2 linked regions of the Cupriavidus taiwanensis LMG 19424 genome follow. The protein of the gene in region 1 interacts with the protein of each later gene in a pairwise test. Links are inferred from orthologs where the notes say so. Each region holds a gene or a part of one and is shown on either strand. Other genes may lie near its edges. The genes, in order: gyrB and gyrA.

Region 1 (13,146 bases):
GATGGGGGCTGGCCTTCCGCTCCGGCGTGGGGGTAGTGCTGACGTTGCTGATGGTGCCGCCGCTGCTGGCGCGCATCCGGGCGGAAGAAGCGCTGCTGCGCGACCAGTTCGGCGAGGCGTATGCGTCCTATTGCGCGCGTACCTGGCGGATGCTGCCCGGGATTTACTGACCATCACGAAGCGGCGCCGCGCGCACCCCACCCATCAAATTGCGACCCACCAAGGGTTATCCCTAGGCACGCATTCCCATTTTCCGGGACTGGCGGTTTTGTTTTCCGGGAATCCGGTCCTATTCTTGGGCCCCATGTTGAATGCTGTCGACCCAACCATTGCCCCGCAACCGGCGTCTCCCACGTCCACCGAATCGGCCCAGCCTGCCGGCGGCGCCGATCGCGTGCTGTTCGTGCTGGCCGCGCTGGCGCACCACGGCGCGCCGATCACGGTGCGCGAACTGGTGGCCCGGACCGGCCTGCCCAAGAGCACGCTCTACCGCCAGCTGATGCTGCTCAAGCGCTGGGGCTTCGTGCTCGAGTCCGACGGCGAATACGCGCCGGGCCCGATCAGCCTGCAGCTGGCGCTCGGGTTCGACATGGCCTCGCACCTGGCCCGCGAAGCGCTGCCCGATATGCGGCTGCTGGCGCAGCAGTCGGATGAAAGCGTCGGCCTGGTGGTCGCGGTCAAGGATCACGCGGTATGCCTGGAGATGGTGGAGAGCCGCCAGTCGCTGCGCTGCTCGTTCGAGAAGGGCCGCGGCGTGCCGCTGCGCGCGGGCGCGTCGGCCAAGTCGCTGCTGGCCTTCATGCGCGACGATGCGCGCGAGCGCGTGGTCCGGGCCCAGTGCGAGCCGGCCGAAGCGGAACAGCTGCTGGCGGAACTCGCCGCGATCCGCGCGACCGGCTATGCCGTCAGCGAGGGCGAAGTGGACCCCGGCGTGTGGGGCGTGAGCGCACCGCTGTTCTCGCGGCGGGCCAAGGCCGACGCGCTGGGCTCCATCACGCTGATGGTGCCGGCCACGCGCAGGCAAGGCCGCGAAAGCGCGCTGATCGACATGACCGTGGCGGCAGCCATGCGGATTTCCGCGCGGCTGCAGTCTTACTGAAAACCTGAAGCAATCGTTACCGCACCGTCCGCAAGCCTGCGCGACGGCAGATTTCCCGTTCCCGGAAAAAGGAGACCCCCATGAACCTTCGTCGCAAATGCCTGATCGCCGCCCTCTCGGCCGTGGCCGGACTGACCTTCGGCGCATCCGCGCACGCGCAGGACAGCAACGTGCTGCGCGTCGCCACCGACGCCACCTTCCCGCCGATGGAATTCATCGAGAACGGCAAGCGCACCGGCTTTGACGTCGAGCTGGTGGAGGCCATGGCCAAGACCATGGGCAAGCAGGTGGAATGGACCAACATCGACTTCAAGGGCCTGATCCCGGGCCTGGTCTCGCGCCGCTTCGACATGGCCGTGTCCGGCATCTACATCACCCCGGAGCGCCGCAAGGTGGTGGACTTTACCGAGCCGTACTACACAGGCGGCCTGGTGGCGCTGGTCAAGAGCGGCAACACCGCCATCAACAAGCCGGAAGACCTGAACGGCAAGAAGGTCAGCGTGCAGGTGGGGACCAAGTCGGTCAGCTTCCTGCGCGACACCTATCCGCAGGTGACGCGCGTGGAAGTCGAGAAGAACCAGGAAATGTTCAACCTGGTGGAGATCGGCCGCGCCGATGCCGCCGTGACCGGCAAGCCGGCCGCGATGCAGTACGTCAAGACCCGCGGCGGCCTGCGCGTGGTGGAACAGCAGCTGACCACCGAGGAATACGGCATGGCCGTGCGCAAGGACACGCCCGAACTGACCCGCGCGCTGAATGCCGCGCTGGCCAAGGTCAAGGCCGATGGCACTTACGCGAAGCTGACTCAGAAGTGGTTCGGCAGCGCCGCCAAGTAAGCCACGCGGACCGACACCATGGAACTGGATTTTTCTCCCGTCTTCGCCGGGTGGCCTGACATCCTGCACGGCGCCGTCATCACCGTGCAGGTAACGGCTTGCGCGCTGGTGCTGGGCTGCGTGATGGGCCTGCTGGTCGGCATCGGCCGGCTGGACCCGAAGCGCCGCGTCATCTACGGCATCTGCACCGCCTATGTCACCTTCATCCGCGGCACGCCGCTGCTGGTGCAGCTGTTTCTGCTGTTCTTCGGGCTGCCGCAGTTCAACATCCTGCTGCCGGCCTTCGTGTGCGGCGTGATCGGGCTGGGCATCTATTCCGGCGCCTATGTCTCGGAGATCGTGCGCGGCGCGATCCAGTCCGTCGACAAGGGCCAGATGGAAGCCGCGCGCTCGATCGGCATGTCGTCCGGCCAGGCCATGCGCGCGATCATCCTGCCGCAGGCCATCGTGCGCATGATCCCGCCGCTGGGCAACGAGTTCATCGCGCTGATCAAGAATTCGGCGCTGGTGTCGCTGCTGACCATTGCCGACCTGATGCACGAGGGCCAGAAGATCATCAGCGTGTCGTACCGGTCGCTGGAGGTCTACCTGGCGATCGCGCTGGTGTATCTGATCCTGACTAGCGCGGCCGGGCTGATCCTGCGCCGCGCCGAACAACGGCTGCGCATGGGAGGCATGGTGCAATGAGCGATTCCGCAATCATCCGGATCCGCAACCTGGGCAAATCGTTCGGCAGCCACACGGTGCTGCGCGGCATCGACTTTGACGTGGAACCGTCGCAGGTGGTGGTGGTGATCGGCCCCAGCGGCTCGGGCAAGAGCACCTTCCTGCGCTGCTGCAACGGGCTGGAGCAGCCCGAGGCGGGCACCATCGACATCGTCGGCAAGCGCCTGGTGACCGATGGCCAGCTGATCGACGAGCAGGGGCTGAACCAGCTGCGCACCGAAGTGGGCATGGTGTTCCAGTCGTTCAACCTGTTCCCGCACTTGTCTGTGCTGCATAACGTCACGGTGGGACCGCGCATGCTGCGCGGCGTCTCGCGCGACGACGCCGAGCGCAAGGCAATCAGCCTGCTGGAGAAAGTCGGCCTGGCGCACAAGGCGCACGCCATGCCGGCCAGCCTGTCCGGCGGCCAGAAGCAGCGCGTGGCCATTGCCCGCGCGCTGGCGATGGAGCCGCGCGTGATGCTGTTCGACGAGCCGACCTCCGCGCTGGACCCCGAGCTGGTGGGCGAAGTGCTGCAGGTAATGAAGGTGCTGGCCGCCGAAGGCATGACCATGGTCGTGGTCACCCATGAAATGGGCTTCGCCCGCGAAGTGGCCGATGTGGTGGTGGTCATGGACGGCGGCGGCATTATCGAGGCCGGGCCGCCGTCGGTGATCTTCTCCGCGCCGACGCAGGAACGCACGCGCGGCTTCCTGCAGGCGGTGCTGACACGGGCATGAGGATGGCAGTGACGCAAAACCCCTGGCAGGGCCGTGTCGATCACGGCGAGCAGGGCGACACCACGCGGCTGTTCCGCATCGTGCAGGCGCTGGACACCGCGGACACCGCGCCGCTGGACCACGCGCCGGTCTTGCTCGGCTTCCGCTGCGATGCCGGCGTGCTGCGCAACCAGGGCCGCCCCGGCGCCGCCCACGGCCCCGACGCCATCCGCCAGGCGCTGGCCAACGTGCCGGCGCACGGCCTGCAAGCGCTGTACGACGCAGGCAATGTCAGCTGCGACGACGGCGACCTGGAATCCGCCCAGCAGGCGCTGGCGGACGCCGTCCACGCAGTGCTGGCGCGTGGCGGCTTTCCCCTGGTACTAGGCGGCGGCCATGAAGTGGCCTGGGGCACATGGCAGGGCCTGCGCGCGCACCTGGATGCGCAGCACGATGATGGCCGCGTGCTGATCGTCAATATCGACGCCCACTTCGACCTGCGCACCAGCCGGCCCGCCAGTTCCGGCACGCCGTTCGACCAGATCGCCCATGCCTGCGCGGAGCGCGGCCAGCCGTTCGACTATGTCTGCCTGGGCGTCAGCCGCCTCGCCAATACGCCAGCGCTGTTCGGCCGTGCAGAGGCGCTGGGCGTGTGCTATGTGGAAGACGTCGACATGCAGGAGCGCCACCTGGCTGCGCGGCTGGCGGAGCTGTCCGCGCGCATCGATGCGGCCGACCATGTCTACCTGACCATCGACCTCGACGCGCTGCCGGGCGCGGTGATGCCGGGCGTGTCGGCGCCCGCCGCCTACGGCGTGCCGTTGCCGGTGGTGGAGGAAGTCGTGGGGCTGGTCCGCCGCAGCGGCAAGCTGCGCGTGGCCGACCTGGCGGAGTACAACCCCCAGTACGACCGTGACCACCTGGGCGCGCGCGTGGCGGCGCGGCTGGCCTGGCGCCTGCTGCGCTGAAGCGCGGGCCAGGGACCCTGCCGGCAGTTGGCAGCCGCCGCGCGCGGCGATAGTATTGCCCTTCGCTAGATTTAGCGATTCTGATCAGAATTGATAAAGCCAGGCGAAGGCAGTCCTGTGCCGGCGTGGCCGCGTCCGGGACCGCCCTTGCCGTTTCTCGGGCGGAAGGGTCTGCGTGATCGAACAAATCGTCATCGTTGGTTTCGGCTGCATCGGCCAGGCCGTGCTGCCGCTGCTGGAGCTGGCCTGGCCGCGGGCAGCGATCACCGTGGTCGACCGCGTGCTGGACCGCGCGCGCCAGGAACTGGTCGCCCGCCACAAGCTGCAAGCCATCCAGGCCACCATCACCGCGGGCAACTACGAAACCATGCTGGTCCCGCTGCTGCGGCCCGGGGCCTTCCTGCTGAACCTGGCCCCGTCCGTCTGCAGCCGCGACCTGATCGCACTGGCGCAGGCGCACGGCGCGTTCTATGTCGATGCCGGCATCGAACCCTGGGACTACACAGCCGATCCGCGGGCCTCGCACCTGAGCAACTACGCGCTGCGCCACGAGATGCTGGCCTTCGCCCGCGGCCGCGAGGCGCTGCCGACCGCCCTGGTCGCGCATGGCGCCAATCCCGGGTTGGTCTCGGTGCTGGTCAAGGCCGCGCTGATGGCACTGGCCGGCAAGGCCGGATTGAATCAGCCGGAGCCCGGCGATCGCGCCGCTTGGGCCGCGCTGGCGCGCGCGCTGGACGTGCGCGTGATCCAGGTCGCCGAATACGACAGCCAGCAGGCGCCCGGCTATCCGCGCGACGGCGAGTTCGCCAACACCTGGTCCGCCGAAGGCTTTATCACCGAATGCCTGCAGGACGCCGAACTCGGCTGGGGCAGCCATGAGCCCGCGCTGCCGCCAGATGGCTATCGCCACAGCTACGGCAGCGGCGCGGCGATCGCGCTGGACCGGCCGGGCCATCGCACGCGCGTGCGCTCGTGGTCGCCGGTGCACGGTCCGTTCGACGCCTGCCTGATCACGCACAACGAATCGATCTCGATCGCCGAATACCTGACCGACACCCGCGCCGGCCAGCCGCTGTATCGCCCCACCGTCTACTACGCCTACCGCCCCACCGCCGCCACGCAGGCCTCGATGCAATGGCTGGATGACCGCGCCGCCCCGCGCGTGCGCGGCGAACGCATCCTGCGCGACGAGATCCAGTGCGGCGAAGACGAACTCGGCGTGCTGCTGATGAGCGGGCGGCACGGCGCGGTCTGGCATGGCTCGCGCCTGTCGGTGCAGCGCGCGCGCTCGCTGGCGCCGTACAACACCGCCACCAGCCTGCAGGTGGCATCGAGCCTGGTCGCCGGCATGCAATGGATGCTGGCCCATCCGTCTCGCGGCGTGGTGGAATCCGATGCGCTCGACTTCGGCCCCGTGCTGGCCGATGCCGCGCACTGGTGGGCGCCGCTCGGCATCGCATTTACCGACTGGCTGCCGCACCCCGGCGCCGCTGCGCTCGCCTTTACCGACTTCCTGCTGGACGACACCCAGGTCCAGCCCGATTCCTCCCTGCTGACCCTCGCCTGCTGATGCAACGCATCCCGCAAACCCCGCGCCGCAACTGGCCGCGCGAACTCGAGAAGGTGGGCTTCCACTTCCATTCGCTGGACGAGTTCAACGTCCCGCGCGAAGTCGATGACCACACCTTCTTCTACTGGCGCGAAGACGCTGCCTACGCCTTCAGCAAGCAGGAGGTGGAAACGCTCTATGCCGCCGCGTACGACCTGAACCAGCGTTGCCTGGAAGCCGTGCAGCATGTGATCGACCACGACCTGTTCGCGCGCCTGGCCATCGACGCGGACTTCGCCCAACTGATCCGCACCTCGTGGGACCGCGACGAGCCCACGCTGTTCGGCCGCTTCGACATGACGCTGGACCCGCACGGCGTGCCCAAGCTGTACGAGTTCAACGCCGACACCCCGACATCGCTGATCGAATCCGCCGTTGCCCAGTGGTACTGGAAAGACGCCGTGCAGCCGCAGGCCGACCAGTTCAACAGCCTGCACGACGCACTGGTGGCGCGCTGGCAATGGCTGCGCAACCACTACCGCAACGCCAGCCTGCTGCACCTTGCCTGCATGTTCGACAGCCAGGAAGACGTCTGCAATACCGAGTACCTGATGGACACCGCGCTCCAGGCCGGCTGGTCCGTCAAGCTGATCGACCTGCAAGACATCGGCACCGACGGCCGCGGCAACTTCTACGATGCCGACAACGTGCCGATGGAAGTCGTGTTCAAGCTCTACCCTTGGGAATGGATGGCCACCTCCGACTACCGCGACCAGCTGGCGCACAGCCCCGTGCGCTGGGTCGAGCCACCGTGGAAGGCGGTGCTGTCCAACAAGGCCATCCTGCCGATCCTGTGGGACCTGTTCCCGGGCCATCCCAACCTGATCGAAGCCAGCTTCGACCCCGGCCACTTCGCCGGCAAGCCGCACGCGAAAAAGCCCTTCCTGTCGCGCGAGGGCGAAAGCGTAACGCTACTCACCCCCGAGGGCGACCGCGTCCACAACCCCGGCGAGTATGGCGAGGAAGGCTTCATCTACCAGGCCTACGAACCGGCGCGGCGCTTTGACGGGCGCTACACCACGCTGGGCGTCTGGATCGTCGACGACGTGCCCAGCGGCCTGTGCGTGCGCGAAGAATCCGGGCCCATCGCGAAGAACACCAGCTTCTTCGTCCCCCATTACTTCACTCACGCGTAAGCCATGGCCAACAAGAAGAAGGGCACCAAACGCTCCAAGTACGGCAGCCCATACATGCCCGGCCGGGGCGGCTCAGGCGGCCCGTCGCCGCGCATCGCCGCCTACCAGGCCGAACAGAAAAAGCAGGGCAGCTCGCCCGCACTGTGGATCGTTGGCGCCTGCGCCGTGGTCGCCGGCGTGGCCGTGCTCGGCTCCTGCAGCGACGACGCCGACGACGACCCCGGCGTCACCGTGCGCCGCGCCAGCTACGCCACGCTGGAGGACTGCGAGGCCGACTGGAACACGCCCAACGACTGCGAAAGCGTGCCGATCGACGACCCCAGCACCATCTACAGCTCCAGCCTCAACGCCCCCGCCAGCGAAACGGCAGGCTCCGGCACCACGCACGGCAGCAGCGCGTACTACGCGCGCTGGTACGGCCCGTACTACACCGCCAGCGGCACCGTCTACCACCCCAACGGCACCCAGACCCAGCGCGATATGACGTCCGGCCCGCTGCGCCCGATGCAGGTTTACGATCGCAACGGCACGCCCACGCAATCGTTCACCACCGCCACCCCACGCGCCGCCATGGTGGAAGAAGCCACCGTACGCCGCAGCACGCTCGGCGGCGGACGCTCCATCGGCCTGACCATGCGCTCCGCCGCCGTATCGCGCGCACCGGTGGTATCGCGCGGCGGCTTCACCAGCCGCTTCGGCAGCTCCGGGCGCTCCGGCGGCGGCTGAATGCCCCTGCCGAACGCCATCCGCACGCAAACCCAGACAACCGACAACGAGTCCATCCAATGGTCAATACCATGCACCCGGCGCTTGCCTACCTGATCTACATCGCCACCAGCTTTGCCATGCTGGGGTTGTTCCTATTGGTCTATACGCGCGTCACGCCGCATCGGGAATTCACGCTGATCCGCGAGGGCAATATCGCCGCGGCGTTGTCGCTGGGCGGGGCGGTGCTGGGGTTCTCTCTGACGTTGTCGTCGAGCATTCAGCACAACGCCACGTTTGCGATGTTCTTGCTGTGGGCGTTTGGGGCGTTTGCAGTGCAGGTGGTGGCTTACCTGGTGGCGGCGCGGGCGCTGGGGGGCGTCAGTGAGGCGATCTCAAGCGACAATCGCGGGATGGGGGCGGTGATGGGGGTGATTTCGTTGTCGGTGGGGGTGGTGAATGCGGCTTGTTTGACGTGAGGCGGAACTGAGAGAAGTTGGGCCTGTCAGTTTTTTTGTGTGCAGGGCAGGTAAAGGCTCACCGCTAATTCGACGGTGAGCCAGCATTATCTCAGCGATGCGGATGGGCGAAGCGTTCCTCATAGAGGATCGCAAACTGGTTCATGGCAGCCTTCCAATCGTGCGTGGAGCTGCCCCACTTACCGGTGATGTTGCGCAGGGCCAGCCACAGCAGCTTAGTTGCTGCCTCATCACTGGGGAAGTGTCCCCGCGTCTTGATGATCTTGCGCAGCTGCGCATTGATACTCTCGATCGCATTTGTTGTGTAGATGATCTTGCGGATCGCCGGCGGGAACGTAAAGAATGGGATCACTTGATCCCAGGCGCGATGCCAGGACGCGGCGATCGGCTTGTACTGCTGCCCCCATTTTCCTTGCTCGAAGGCCGCCAGCTCGGCCAGCGCTGCCTCCACGGTGGGCGCCGTGTACACGGGCTTAAGCGCCGCGGCTACCTCCCGGCGCTCCTTCCAGCTGACGTACTCCAGGCTGTTCCGGATCAGATGCACGATGCAGGTCTGCAGCGTCGTGTGCGGGAACACCGCGTTCAGGGCTTGCTCCATGCCCTTGAGGCCATCTGTTACCGCGATCAGAATGTCCTGCGTGCCGCGGGTCTTCAGGTCATTGAACACCTTCATCCAGAACTTGGCGCCTTCGGTGTTCTCGATCCACAGGCCCAGGATGTCGCGGGTGCCGTCCGGTAACACGCCCAGCGCCAGGTAGACGGCCTTGTTGCGTACCACCCCATCCTCACGCATCTTGACGCGCAGCGCATCGAAGAACACCACCGGGTACATCACCTCCAGCGGGCGGGCCTGCCAAGTGGTGACCTCGTCCATGACCGCATCGGTGACCGAACTGATGAACTCGGGCGAGACCTCGGTGCCGTACTGTTCGGCCAGAAACGCCTGGATCTCGCGCACGGTCATGCCGCGGGCGTACATGGCGATGATCTTGTCGTCGAACCCGGTGAAGCGCCGCTCGTGCTTGGGAATCAGGATCGGATCGAAGCTGCCGTCTCGATCGCGCGGGATGTCTACCCGCAGCGGCCCGTCCTCGGTCAAGACGGTCTTGGCGCTCTTGCCATTGCGCTGATTGGCTGTGCCGGCTGGGCGCTCAGCGCCAGGCGGGTAGCCCAGATGATGGCCGAGCTCAGCGCCCAGCGCCCGCTCGATCAGGGCCTTCTTGAATGCCATTGAGGCGTCCTGCACGGCCTCAGCGGTCATCGGCCCCTTGACGAAATGGGCGATCAGGTCCTCGGGGATGGTCGGCAGCTCACGGTCGGCGGCTAGACTGGTCTTGGTTTTGCGTGGCATACATGCTCCTTGGCGACATGTTATGCCCTAAACACAAAATTTCTGACAGATCCGGTGATGATGCCGGTACTCTCGTAGAGAAAGGGCAAGGGCTCCTTGTTGTTCACCCACTTTAGCTTGGCAGCAGCGTAACCTTCAGTTTGCTGTTCGACTTCGGTGATTTTGTGGCCAAGGTCTTCCTTCTTTGCCTCAATCACCCCCACTGCCTTTTTGTCGACCAATAAGACATAATCCGCCGGACCGACGTCGGTTTGGTATTCCCTGACAGCGATGCCGAGCCCCGCGCCGAAGTCGATCCTCTTCGCTGATTGAACGACCCAACCCGCTTGCTTAAGCAGCGCGTCGATATTGTCTCGAGCTTTCTGTTCTGGGTTCTGGTTCTCGGTCATACGCGAGGTCGCTCTTGGCCCTGGTTGGGCGTCATGCGAATGATAAAGGAAGTAAGTAGCGTGGGTGACAGAAGTGCCTTGGCTACGCCCCTCCGTAAGCCGGCGGCACGTGGGAAGGCTATTGGCACCAATGTCCGTCAATCTCGCGTCAGGTTGGGCTGCTAATAAAAAAGACCCACAAGCCTCTTAGCTTATGGGTCCTTAATTCTCAGGTCTTGCGGCTATCTATACACTTGATCAAACGTCAATGTTTCTCGCCACCAACGCATTACTCTCAATAAAGTTCCTTCGCGGCTCCACCTCATCACCCATAAGGGTGGTAAAGATCTGATCCGCCGCGATAGCATCCTCAATCTGCACCTTCAGCAAACGGCGTTGGGTCACATCAAGCGTCGTCTCAAACAGCTGCTCAGGGTTCATCTCACCAAGACCCTTATAGCGCTGACGCGACACACCGCGTTCGGCTTCGGCAAGCAGCCATTGCATAGCCCCGTGGAAATCATTCACGGTCTGATCCCGAAGCTTATCCCCTTCACCCCGCTGCACCTTAGTCCCTTCCGGCGTCAGCCCTTGGAAAGTCTTGGCAGCATTGGAGAGGGCAGCGTAATCCGCCCCATGAACAAAATCCGCATCCAAATGCGACAACCGCACGTTGCCATGATGACGCCGCGCAATCATCAGCCGATGCTTGTCAGTCTTCTCATCAAACTGCGCATACACATCAGCCGTACCATCATCATTCACGGCAGCCCCAATCAAAGTCTTTGCATGCATCTCCGCCAGCTTAGCCTTCAACGCCACCGCTGAAGCCTCCGCCGCCGCCGCACTATCCAGATCCAGCGTCACCCCATCCGCAATAGCACGCAGCGCGTCGGTATCCACAACCCGCGACAAGCGACCAATCACGCCTTCGGTCAGTTGGTACTGACGAGCCAGCTCGGTAAGCGCATCCCCACTGATTTCCGACCCATCCGGCCGCACCAGCGACGCCTTCTCCATCGCCAGCTTCAGCAGGTAGGCATTCAGCTCGACATCATCCTTGATATACCGCTCTTCCTTCCCATGCTTGATCTTGTACAGCGGCGGCTGCGCGATATACACATAGCCGCGCTCGATGATGTCAGGCATCTGCCGATAGAAGAACGTCAGCAGCAGCGTGCGGATGTGCGAGCCGTCCACGTCCGCGTCGGTCATGATGATGATGCGGTGGTAGCGCAGCTTGTCCAGGTTGTAGTCGTCCTTGCCGATGCCGGTGCCCAGCGCGGTGATCAGCGTCAGCACTTCCTGGCTGGACAGCATCTTGTCGAAGCGGGCGCGCTCTACGTTCAGGATCTTGCCCTTGAGCGGCAGGATGGCCTGGAACTTACGGTCGCGGCCCTGCTTGGCGGAGCCGCCTGCGGAGTCGCCCTCGACCAGGAAGAGTTCGGACTGGGCGGGGTCTTTTTCCTGGCAGTCGGCCAGCTTGCCGGGCAGGCCCATGCCGTCCATCACGCCCTTGCGGCGGGTCATTTCGCGGGCCTTGCGGGCGGCTTCGCGGGCGCGGGCGGCGTCGACGATCTTGCCGCAGATGGTCTTGGCGTCGGCGGGCGTTTCCAGCAGGAAGTCGGTCAGGGCCTTGCTGACGAGTTCTTCCACGGGCAGGCGCACTTCGGACGAGACCAGCTTGTCCTTGGTCTGCGAGCTGAACTTGGGCTCGGGCACCTTCACGGAGAGCACGCAGGCCAGGCCTTCGCGCATGTCGTCGCCGCTGGTTTCTACCTTGGCCTTCTTGGCGATCTCGTTTTCTTCGATGTACTTGTTGATGACGCGCGTCATCGCGGCGCGCAGGCCGGTCAGGTGGGTGCCGCCATCCCGCTGTGGGATGTTGTTGGTGAAGCAGAGCACCTGCTCGTTGTAGCCGTCGTTCCACTGCATGGCCACTTCCACGGCGATGCCGTCTTTTTCGGCGTTGGCGTAGAAGATGTTGGGGTGCAGGGTGGTCTTGGCGCGGTTGATGTACTCGACAAAGCCCTTCACGCCGCCGGAGAAGGCAAAGTCTTCTTCCTTGCCGGTGCGCTGGTCGGTCAGCTTGATGTGGACGCCGTTGTTCAGGAACGAGAGTTCGCGGATGCGCTTGGACAGCACCTCGTAGTGGAACTCGACGTTGGTGAAGATTTCTTCGTCGGCCAGGAAGTGGACTTCGGTGCCGCGCTTGTCGGTGGCGCCGGTGATTTTCATCGGCGAGACTTCAACGGGCTGGCCATCCGGGCCGTCCACGGTCTCGATGATGCGGTTCTGCACTTCGCCCTTGGCGAATTCGATCAGGTGGACCTGGCCGTCGCGGCGCACGGTCAGGCGCAGCCACTTGGACAGCGCGTTCACGCACGATACGCCCACGCCGTGCAGGCCGCCGGAGACCTTGTAGCTGTTCTGGTTGAACTTGCCGCCGGCGTGCAGCTCGGTCATGGCGATTTCGGCCGCGCTGCGCTTGGGTTCGTGCTTGTCGTCGAATTTGACCAGGGGCGGGATGCCGCGGCCGTTGTCGACGATGGAGATCGAGTTGTCGCTGTGGATGGTGACCTGGATCTCGGTGCAGTAGCCGGCCAGCGCTTCGTCGATGGAGTTGTCCAGCACCTCGAACACGAGGTGGTGCAGGCCGGTGCCGTCGGAGGTGTCGCCGATATACATGCCCGGGCGCTTGCGCACCGCCTCCAGGCCTTCCAGGATCTGGATCGAGGAGGCTCCGTAGGTGTTTTCCTGTTGCGGATTCTGCTGTTCGGTCATGTCTTTCCTACTTGCGGCGAATGCGGAATTCGGGCCGGGCGGGCATGGCTGGCATGCCGGCGGCGGGGCGCGATGGGTCCGCATGGCGGGTTACTAAAAACGGCAAAAGGGGCGGATCGTCGTAACGATCCTGCCCCCGCGGCGGGATATTCATCCCCTGGACGTACCGGCCGGGGCCGGGTGTCGTAGCGTGCCGTTTGCTGCTCCGGTTGCTGTCTGCGCTGGTTGTGGCACAGGTCCTGTCACCGGATCATCAGATGCGCATCGGCATGACGACGTACTTGAAGTTGTCGTCGTCCGGCACGGTGATCAGCGCGCTCGAATTCGAGTCGCCGAGGCTGACCTGCACCTGCTCGGTCTTCAGGTTGGCAAGCACGTCGAGCAGGT
Region 2 (8,026 bases), 800 kb from region 1 along the record:
GTGCGCGCCGGCGCCATCATCGTCGCCCACCCGCACCAGCACGAAATTCCCGGACGACGGCACGTATTCCAGGCCGAGCCGGTCGAACGCCTCGGTCAGCTGCCGCTTGCCGTCACGGTTCAGTTCCGCGCTGCGGCGCAGGAAACCGGTATCGGCCAGCGCAGCCATGGCGGCTGCCTGCGCCACGCTGTTGACGTTGAACGGCTGGCGGATGCGGTTCAGCAGGTCGGTCAGTTCCGGCTGCGCCACCGCATAGCCGATGCGCAGCCCCGCCAGGCCATAGGCCTTGGAGAACGTGCGCGACACCAGCAGGTTGGGATAGCGGCGCACCCAGGCAATCGCATCGTATTGCTGGTCGGCATCGAGGTACTCGTTGTAGGCCTCGTCCAGCACCACCACGACATGGCGCGGCACCCGCTGCAGGAAGGCTTCGAGCTGCGCAGCCGGCAGGAAGGTGCCGGTCGGGTTGTTGGGGTTGGCGATAAAGACCAGGCGCGTATCCGGTGCAATCGCCGCGGCCATCGCGTCCAGGTCATGGCCGTAGTCGCGCGCGGGCACTTCGATGGCGCGGGCGCCGATCTCCTGCGTGGCCAGCGCGTACACCGCGAACGAGTACTCGGCATAGACGATCGACTGGCCCGGCTCCACCAGCGCATGCGCGGCCAGCTCAAGGATGTCGTTGCTGCCGTTGCCCAGCGTCAGCCACTCGGCCGGCACGCCGAAGCGCGCCGACAGCGCACCCTTCAACGCAAAGCCGTTCGCGTCGGGATAGCGGCCCAGTTCAGCGACGGCCGCGGCCACCGCAGCGCGGGCCGAATCCGGCATGCCCAGCGGGTTTTCGTTGGAGGCGAGCTTGACGATGCCGGCCTCGTCCAGGCCGAACTCGCGCGCGACTTCGGAAATCGGCTTGCCAGCCACGTATGGCGAAATCGCCCGCACATAGTCCGGCCCGAATACCGTGGTCGCGCCGCCCTGCTTGCCCTGCTCTGCCATCTCGTCTCCTTGTTCTTTCCGGCTGCCTTACTTGCTCGACGGATACGAGCCCAGCACCTTCAGGTAGGCAGCATTGCGGCGCAGCTCTTCGATTGCGCGCGCCACCGCCGGCTCATGCTGGTGCCCTTCCACGTCGACGTAGAAGTAGTACTCCCACGCGCCGCTGCGCGCCGGACGCGACTCGAAGCGGCACATCGACACGCCGTTCGCGGCCAGCGGCGCCAGCAACTGGTACACCGCGCCGGCCTTGTTGGGCACCGACAGGATCAGCGAGGTCTGGTCGCTGCCCGAGGGCTCGGTCTCATAGCGGCCGATCACGGCAAAGCGCGTGCGGTTGTGCGGATCGTCCTGGATATGCGTGCGCACCAGGTGCAGGTGGTAGCGGTTGGCGGCGGACTCGCCGGCAATCGCGGCCACGGTGGGGTCTTCGCTTGCCATGCGCGCCGCTTCGGCGTTGCTCGACACGGCCTGGCGCTCGAGGTGCGGGTAGTTGGCGGTCAGCCAGTGCTGGCACTGCGCCAGCGCCTGCGCATGCGCGCGCACCACCGTGACGCCTTTCATGTCTGGCGTCGACGCCATCAGGTTGTGGTGCACCTTGAGCGCGATCTCGCCGCTGATCTTCAGCGAAGTCTGCAGGAACAGGTCCAGCGTGCGCGACACCGCGCCCTCGGTCGAATTTTCGACCGGCACCACGCCGTACTCGACCGTGCCCGCCTCGACCGCGCGGAACACCTCGTCGATGCTCGGACAAGGCACGCCCGACACCTCGTGGCCGAAATGCGCGTACAGCGCCTGCTCCGAGAAGGTGCCGGCCGGGCCCAGGAACGCCACTTCCAGCGGCTTCTCCAGCCCGCGGCAGGCCGACATCACCTCACGCCAGATGGCCGCCACGCTTTCCCCCAGCAACGGGCCCGGGTTGGCGCCCTGTACCTTGCGGATGACCTGCAGCTCGCGCTCCGGACGGAACACCGGTGCCCCGTACTTCTTCTTGACCTCGCCCACTTCGAGCGCCAGCTTCGCACGGCGATTCAGCATCGCCAGCAGCTCGCGGTCCACCGTATCGATCTGCTCGCGCAGCGGGCCCAGTTCGACCGACAGCTTGCGCTCGGCATCACTCAGGTGGCTGTCGCCGTTGTGCGGCGCATTGGGCGGCGTCTCCTCGCGCGCGGGGGTGCGGTCTTGGCTTGTCATGTTGTATCAATCCGGTAGGCCGCCAGGCGTGGCGGCCAGGAAAACGTCCCGCGCCGGCCGGCACGCCGCGAATGGCATGCGCGGGCCCGCCAGCGGGAATGCGCGTCAGGCGGAGGTCCGCTCGAATTCGCGCATGAAGTCGATCAGCGCCATCACGCCTTCGAGCGGCATGGCGTTATAGATGCTGGCGCGCATGCCGCCCACGGTCTTGTGCCCCTTCAACTGCACCAGGCCATTGGCCCGCGCCTGCTGCAGGAACGCCTCGTTGCGCGATTCGTCGCCCAGGAAGAACGGTACGTTCATGCGCGAGCGGCAGCTGGGATGGATCTCGTTGCGATAGAAATCGCTCTGGTCGAGGTAGTCGTACAGCGCCGACGCCTTGGCGATATTGCGCTGTTCGATCGCGGGCACGCCACCCTGGCGCTTGAGCCACTGGAACACCAGGCCAGCGATATAGATCGCATAGGTCGGCGGCGTGTTGTACATCGAGTTGTGCTCGGCCACCAGGCGCCAGTTGAATGCCGACGGGCACAGCGGATGGGCGTGGCCGATCAGGTCCTCGCGCACGATCACGATGGTGACGCCTGCCGGGCCGATGTTCTTCTGCGCGCCGCCGTAGACCACCTGCACCCGCGACCAGTCGATGGGCCGCGACAGGATATGGCTGGACGCGTCCGCCACCACGACGCGGTTGCCCTTGACTTGGCCGATGTCCGGAATGTCCTGGAACTCCACGCCGACGATGGTCTCGTTGGTGCACAGGTGCACGTAACCGGCGTCGTCAGACAGCTTCCAGTCGGCCACGTCCGGAATGCGGTGGTATTTCTGGGCCTCGCTGCTGGCGGCGATATTGACCGCGCCGTAGCGGCGTGCTTCCTGCTCGGTCTTGACCGACCAGGTGCCGGTGACGACGAAGTCGGCCTTGGGCGCGTCGGCATGGCGCAGGCGCATCAGGTTCAGCGGCACGATGCCGTTTTCGCCGATGGCACCGCCCTGCAGGAACAGCACGCGGTAGTTGGCGGGAATATGCAGCAGTTCGCGCAGGTCGGCGATGGCCTGGTTGTGGATGCTTTCGAACTCGCGGCTGCGGTGGCTCATCTCCATCACCGACACCCCGGTCCCGCGCCAGGACAGCATCTCCTCGGCAGCCTGTTGCAGCACTTCGGCAGGCAGCGCTGCCGGGCCGGGCGAGAAGTTGTAGACGCGTTCGGCCAATGCACGCTGCATCATGCCGGCGAGAGCGGGATTCTGGGGATCGTTCATGAGACGGGGGATGGAAAAATGGCTGCCGGTGTTACCCAAGCAGCCATTATCCCTCAAACCCGCGCCCCGTTGGGCGCCCGGGGGTCAGCCCCCCGGTTTGCAGCGCCCGCCCGAACGCGGTCGGGCGGGGGCCGGCCGATCCGTTGCGGATCACACCGGCATCACTTCGAGGCGGCGGTGATTTCCTTCTCGGCGGCGTCACGCATCGACTTGCCGACCTGCGGGCCGTACTTCTGCATCATCGAGCCCCAGATTTCCTGCGTTGCCTTGCCCTGGTTGGCCATGAACTTCTGGCCGGTCGGCGACTTCAGGAAGGTGGTCAGGTCCTTCAGTTCCTGCGTGGTGTAGTACTTGCCGAAGGCATCGTAGTGCGCCTGGATGGCGTCCTTGCGGAAACCGTCCGTGGTGAACGCCGTGCCGGCGCCATCGACGATGCGCTGGACCGCGCCGTTCTTCTTCAGCTTTTCAACGGCGGCCTGCTTCTGCTTGTCGCTCAGGGTCTTGTTTTCGACCAGCACCTGCTCGAGGACCAGCGGCGCTTCCTGCTTCGCGCCCTGCTGCCAGTTCTCTGCCTGGCCCTTCACAGCCTGGTCTGCCTGCATGACGGAAAGCAGTTCCTTGATGGCCGCTGTCTTTTCCGCGTCCTGTGCGTGGGCATGCTGCGCCACCATGAAGGTCGGGACAAAAGCAGCCAGAACAGCGATACGTCGATAGGTTTTGAGCATTGTGACTCCCTGGTAAATACGTCCGTTTTAGTCCGGACAGCCGCGAGGCGAGTTCCGGCTGGCGTCCTATTGTTGCAACAATTTACGTTTTGCCTTAGGGCTTCGCGTCGGCATCCGCACCGGCGGCACCCTCGGCGCCTTCCGTACCGTCGGCTTCCTCCGGCTCCTCGCCATTGCCGCCGTTGTCGGCATCGCTTTCGACGATGCGCTGCAGCCCGGACAGCTTGGTGCCTTCGTCCACGTTAATCAGCGTGACACCCTGGGTGGCGCGGCCCATCTCGCGGATTTCTGCCACGCGCGTACGGATCAGCACGCCGCCGGTGGTGATCAGCATGATTTCGTCTTCGGGCGACACCAGTGCAGCAGCCACCACACGGCCGTTGCGCTCGCTCGTCTGGATCGCAATCATGCCCTTGGTGCCGCGGCCATGTCGAGTGTACTCGGCGATGGGCGTGCGCTTGCCGTAGCCGTTCTCGGTCGCGGTCAGCACGCTGCCGCGCACGCCTGCATCCGCCGCCTCTTCAGCGGTCTCGGCCGGCGCCACCAGCATGGCGATCACCGCCTGGCCCTCTTCCAGGTTCATGCCGCGCACGCCGCGCGCCTGGCGGCCCATCGGGCGCACATCGTTCTCGTCGAAGCGAACCGCCTTGCCGGCGTCCGAGAACAGCATCACGTCGTGCTGGCCGTCGGTCACGGCCGCACCGATCAGGTAGTCGCCTTCGTCGAGATCGACCGCGATGATGCCGGCCTTGCGCGGGTTCGAGAATTCGGTCAGCGCCGTCTTCTTGACCGTACCGCGCGCGGTCGCCATGAAGATGAAATGCTCGGCGTCAAACTGCCGCACCGGCAGGATGACGTTGATCTTCTCGCCTTCCGAGAGTGGGAACATGTTGACGATCGGCCGCCCGCGCGAGTTGCGCGAGCCCTGCGGTACCTCATAGACCTTCAGCCAGTACAGCCGGCCACGGTTGGAGAAGCACAGGATGTAGTCGTGGGTGTTGGCCACGAACAGCGTGTCGATCCAGTCGTCTTCCTTGGTCGCCGCCGCCTGCTTGCCCCGGCCGCCACGCTTTTGCGCGCGGTATTCGGAGATCGGCTGGCTCTTCATATAGCCGCTGTGCGACAGCGTCACCACCATGTCCTGCGGAGTGATGAGGTCCTCGGTATCCAGCTCGGTCGCGTTCAGCTCGATCTGCGAGCGCCGCTCATCGCCGAATTCGGCGCGAATCGCCGTCAGCTCGTCGATGATGATGGTAGTAATGCGTTCGGGACGCGCCAGGATGTCGAGCAAGTCGGCGATTTCCGCCATGATGTCGCGATATTCCTGGACGATCTTGTCTTGTTCGAGGCCAGTGAGGCGTTGCAGGCGCATTTGCAGGATTTCCTGCGCCTGGCCATCGGACAGCCGGTACAGGCCGTCCGGCTGCATGCCAAATACCGCCGGCAGCCCGTCCGGCCGGTACGACGCGCGCCCACCGGGGGTTTCGCCTTCCGCCCGGGCCAGCATTTCGCGGACCAGCGCGGAATCCCACGCCTTGCTCATCAGCTCCTGCTTGGCAATCGGCGGTGTCGGCGCCGCCTTGATGATGGCGATGAACTCGTCAATGTTGGCCAGCGCCACCGCCAGCCCTTCCAGCACGTGGCCCCGCTCGCGCGCCTTGCGCAGTTCGAACACCGTGCGGCGGGTCACGACCTCGCGGCGGTGCGCCAGGAAGTACTCCAGCATCTGGCGCAGGTTCAGCAAGCGCGGCTGGCGGTCGACCAGCGCCACCATGTTCATGCCGAAGGTGTCCTGCAGCTGGGTGTTCTTATATAGGTTGTTGAGGACGACCTCGGGCACCTCGTTGCGCTTGAGCTCGATCACCACCCGCATGCCGGACTTGTCCGACTCGTCGCGGATATCCGAGATGCCTTCGATCTTCTTTTCCGTGACCAGCTCGGCAATGCGCTCCAGCAGCGTGCGCTTGTTGACCTGGTACGGCAGCTCGTCAACGATGATGGCCTGGCGCTGGCCGCGGTCGATATCCTCGAAGTGCGTCTTGGCGCGCATCACTACGCGGCCGCGGCCGGTGCGGTAGCCTTCGCGAACGCCCTGAATGCCATAGATAATGCCGGCGGTGGGAAAATCCGGCGCCGGAATCAATTCAATCAGCTCGTCCACCGTCGCCTGCGGGTTACGCAGCAGATGCAGACAGCCGTCGACGATTTCATTCAGGTTATGCGGCGGGATATTGGTGGCCATGCCGACGGCAATACCCGACGAACCATTGATTAGCAGATTGGGAATTCGCGCCGGGAGAATCGAAGGCTCTTTTTCAGAGCCGTCATAGTTGCTGTCGAAATCGACGGTTTCCTTGTCGATGTCATGCAGCATCTCGTGCGCGATTTTCGACAGGCGGATTTCGGTATAACGCATGGCCGCGGCGTTATCACCGTCCACGGAACCGAAATTCCCCTGGCCGTCGACCAGCATGTAGCGCAGCGAGAAGTCCTGCGCCATGCGCACGATGGTGTCGTAGACAGCGGTATCGCCGTGCGGATGGTACTTACCGATCACATCCCCAACGATACGGGCCGACTTCTTGTAGGCGCGGTTCCAGTCGTTGTTGAGTTCGTGCATCGCATACAGCACGCGCCGGTGCACCGGTTTCAAGCCATCCCGGACATCGGGAAGCGCGCGCCCGACGATCACGCTCATGGCGTAATCCAGGTAGGAGCGGCGCATTTCCTCTTCTAGGGAGACCGGAAGGGTTTCTTTTGCGAATGGATCCATTGCGGCGTGGTTTATGCGGCAGGTTTAAGCAAATGGCAGGGCCTTTGGCACGCGGCGCCGAGGGGCGCCTGACGGCTGGCCAACGTGCCATTCTAACATGCCGGCAACCCCTGCCCGCCGCTCCCCGGACAGGCCCCGCAGCGCCCCTCCGAGGGCAGCACTGAAACCCGGAATCCCTGATGCCACAAGGCTTTGCGGGCGACACAAGACCCATGTTGCACAAACACCACAGGCCCAAAACCCGTGCGGCGAATCGAATATATTTACTTCTTAGGAAACGACCCTTGTGGCACAATTCCCCAGCGAAGAGCCAGACATTGTTCGAAGTGGAGCATCCACCACATCGAGAATGTTATACTCCGAAGAATGTATGACTTGTTTTCGTCCATTTGCTCGCAGTAACCCTGCGGTGATCTCATCCTGAGAGGAGAAATATGAAAAAATTTGCCAAGCTCGCGCTCGTTGCAGCTACCGCAGTAATGGCTGCATCCGCTCAAGCTCAGTCCGTCCCTTATGAAAAGAAGGCAGTGAACGACAACTGGGGCAACGGTACGAGCGAGTACGTGTGGAAGAATGGCACGAACGAGCTCTGCTGGCGCGACAGCTCCTGGACCCCGGCCACGGCCAACGCGCTGTGCGACGGCGCCCTGGCTCCGGCTGTGGCCGCTCCGGCTCCGGCTCCGGTGGCTCCTCCGGTGGTTTCGAGCGAGAAGGTCACTTTCGCTGCTGACACCCTGTTCGACTTCGACAAGGCTGTGCTGAAGCCCGAAGGCAAGGCCAAGCTGGACGACCTGGTGTCGAAGCTGCAAGGCATCACCCTGGAAGTCATCATCGCCGTTGGCCACACCGACTCGTTCGGCTCGGACAAGTACAACGATCGCCTGTCGATCCGCCGCGCTGAATCGGTCAAGGCTTACCTGGTGAGCAAGGGCGTTGAAGCCAACCGCGTCTACACCGAAGGCAAGGGCAAGCGCCAGCTGAAGGTCGACCCGAAGTCGTGCAAGGGCAACCGCAAGTCGCAGATCGCCTGCCAGCAGCCGAACCGCCGCGTGGAAGTCGAAGTGGTCGGCACCCGCAGCGC

Evidence for each region.
Region 2: the proteins of gyrB (region 1) and gyrA interact in binary tests that used the Escherichia coli proteins (3 or more experiments, as listed by UniProt). The link is inferred for Cupriavidus taiwanensis LMG 19424 from one-to-one orthologs.

Annotation. Positions count from the first base shown.
Region 1 is NC_010528.1:3,883-17,028, reverse strand. The notes cover bases 9,997-13,146. They hold gyrB (DNA topoisomerase (ATP-hydrolyzing) subunit B), read right to left. Parts: upstream 12,760-13,146; coding sequence 10,234-12,759; downstream 9,997-10,233. Other genes in these bases: dnaN (DNA polymerase III subunit beta), read right to left, coding at 13,013-13,146. In the rest of the region: RALTA_RS00075 (methyltransferase family protein), read left to right, coding at 1-170; RALTA_RS00070 (IclR family transcriptional regulator), read left to right, coding at 305-1,099; RALTA_RS00065 (glutamine ABC transporter substrate-binding protein), read left to right, coding at 1,180-1,935; RALTA_RS00060 (amino acid ABC transporter permease), read left to right, coding at 1,954-2,622; RALTA_RS00055 (amino acid ABC transporter ATP-binding protein), read left to right, coding at 2,619-3,380; hutG (formimidoylglutamase), read left to right, coding at 3,377-4,327; RALTA_RS00045 (saccharopine dehydrogenase NADP-binding domain-containing protein), read left to right, coding at 4,503-5,897; RALTA_RS00040 (glutathionylspermidine synthase family protein), read left to right, coding at 5,897-7,072; RALTA_RS00035 (hypothetical protein), read left to right, coding at 7,076-7,798; RALTA_RS00030 (DUF350 domain-containing protein), read left to right, coding at 7,858-8,256; RALTA_RS00025 (IS256-like element ISRta2 family transposase), read right to left, coding at 8,348-9,607; RALTA_RS00020 (hypothetical protein), read right to left, coding at 9,628-9,996. UniProt on the Escherichia coli protein: DNA gyrase negatively supercoils closed circular double-stranded DNA in an ATP-dependent manner to maintain chromosomes in an underwound state.
Region 2 is NC_010528.1:798,440-806,465, reverse strand. What follows is about bases 4,067-7,306. They hold gyrA (DNA gyrase subunit A), read right to left. Parts: upstream 6,946-7,306; coding sequence 4,267-6,945; downstream 4,067-4,266. Other genes in these bases: RALTA_RS03720 (DUF2059 domain-containing protein), read right to left, coding at 4,067-4,172. Also shown: hisC (histidinol-phosphate transaminase), read right to left, coding at 1-993; pheA (prephenate dehydratase), read right to left, coding at 1,021-2,184; serC (3-phosphoserine/phosphohydroxythreonine transaminase), read right to left, coding at 2,290-3,447; more of RALTA_RS03720, read right to left, coding at 3,609-4,066; outer membrane protein OmpA, read left to right, coding at 7,380-8,026. UniProt on the Escherichia coli protein: A type II topoisomerase that negatively supercoils closed circular double-stranded (ds) DNA in an ATP-dependent manner to maintain chromosomes in an underwound state.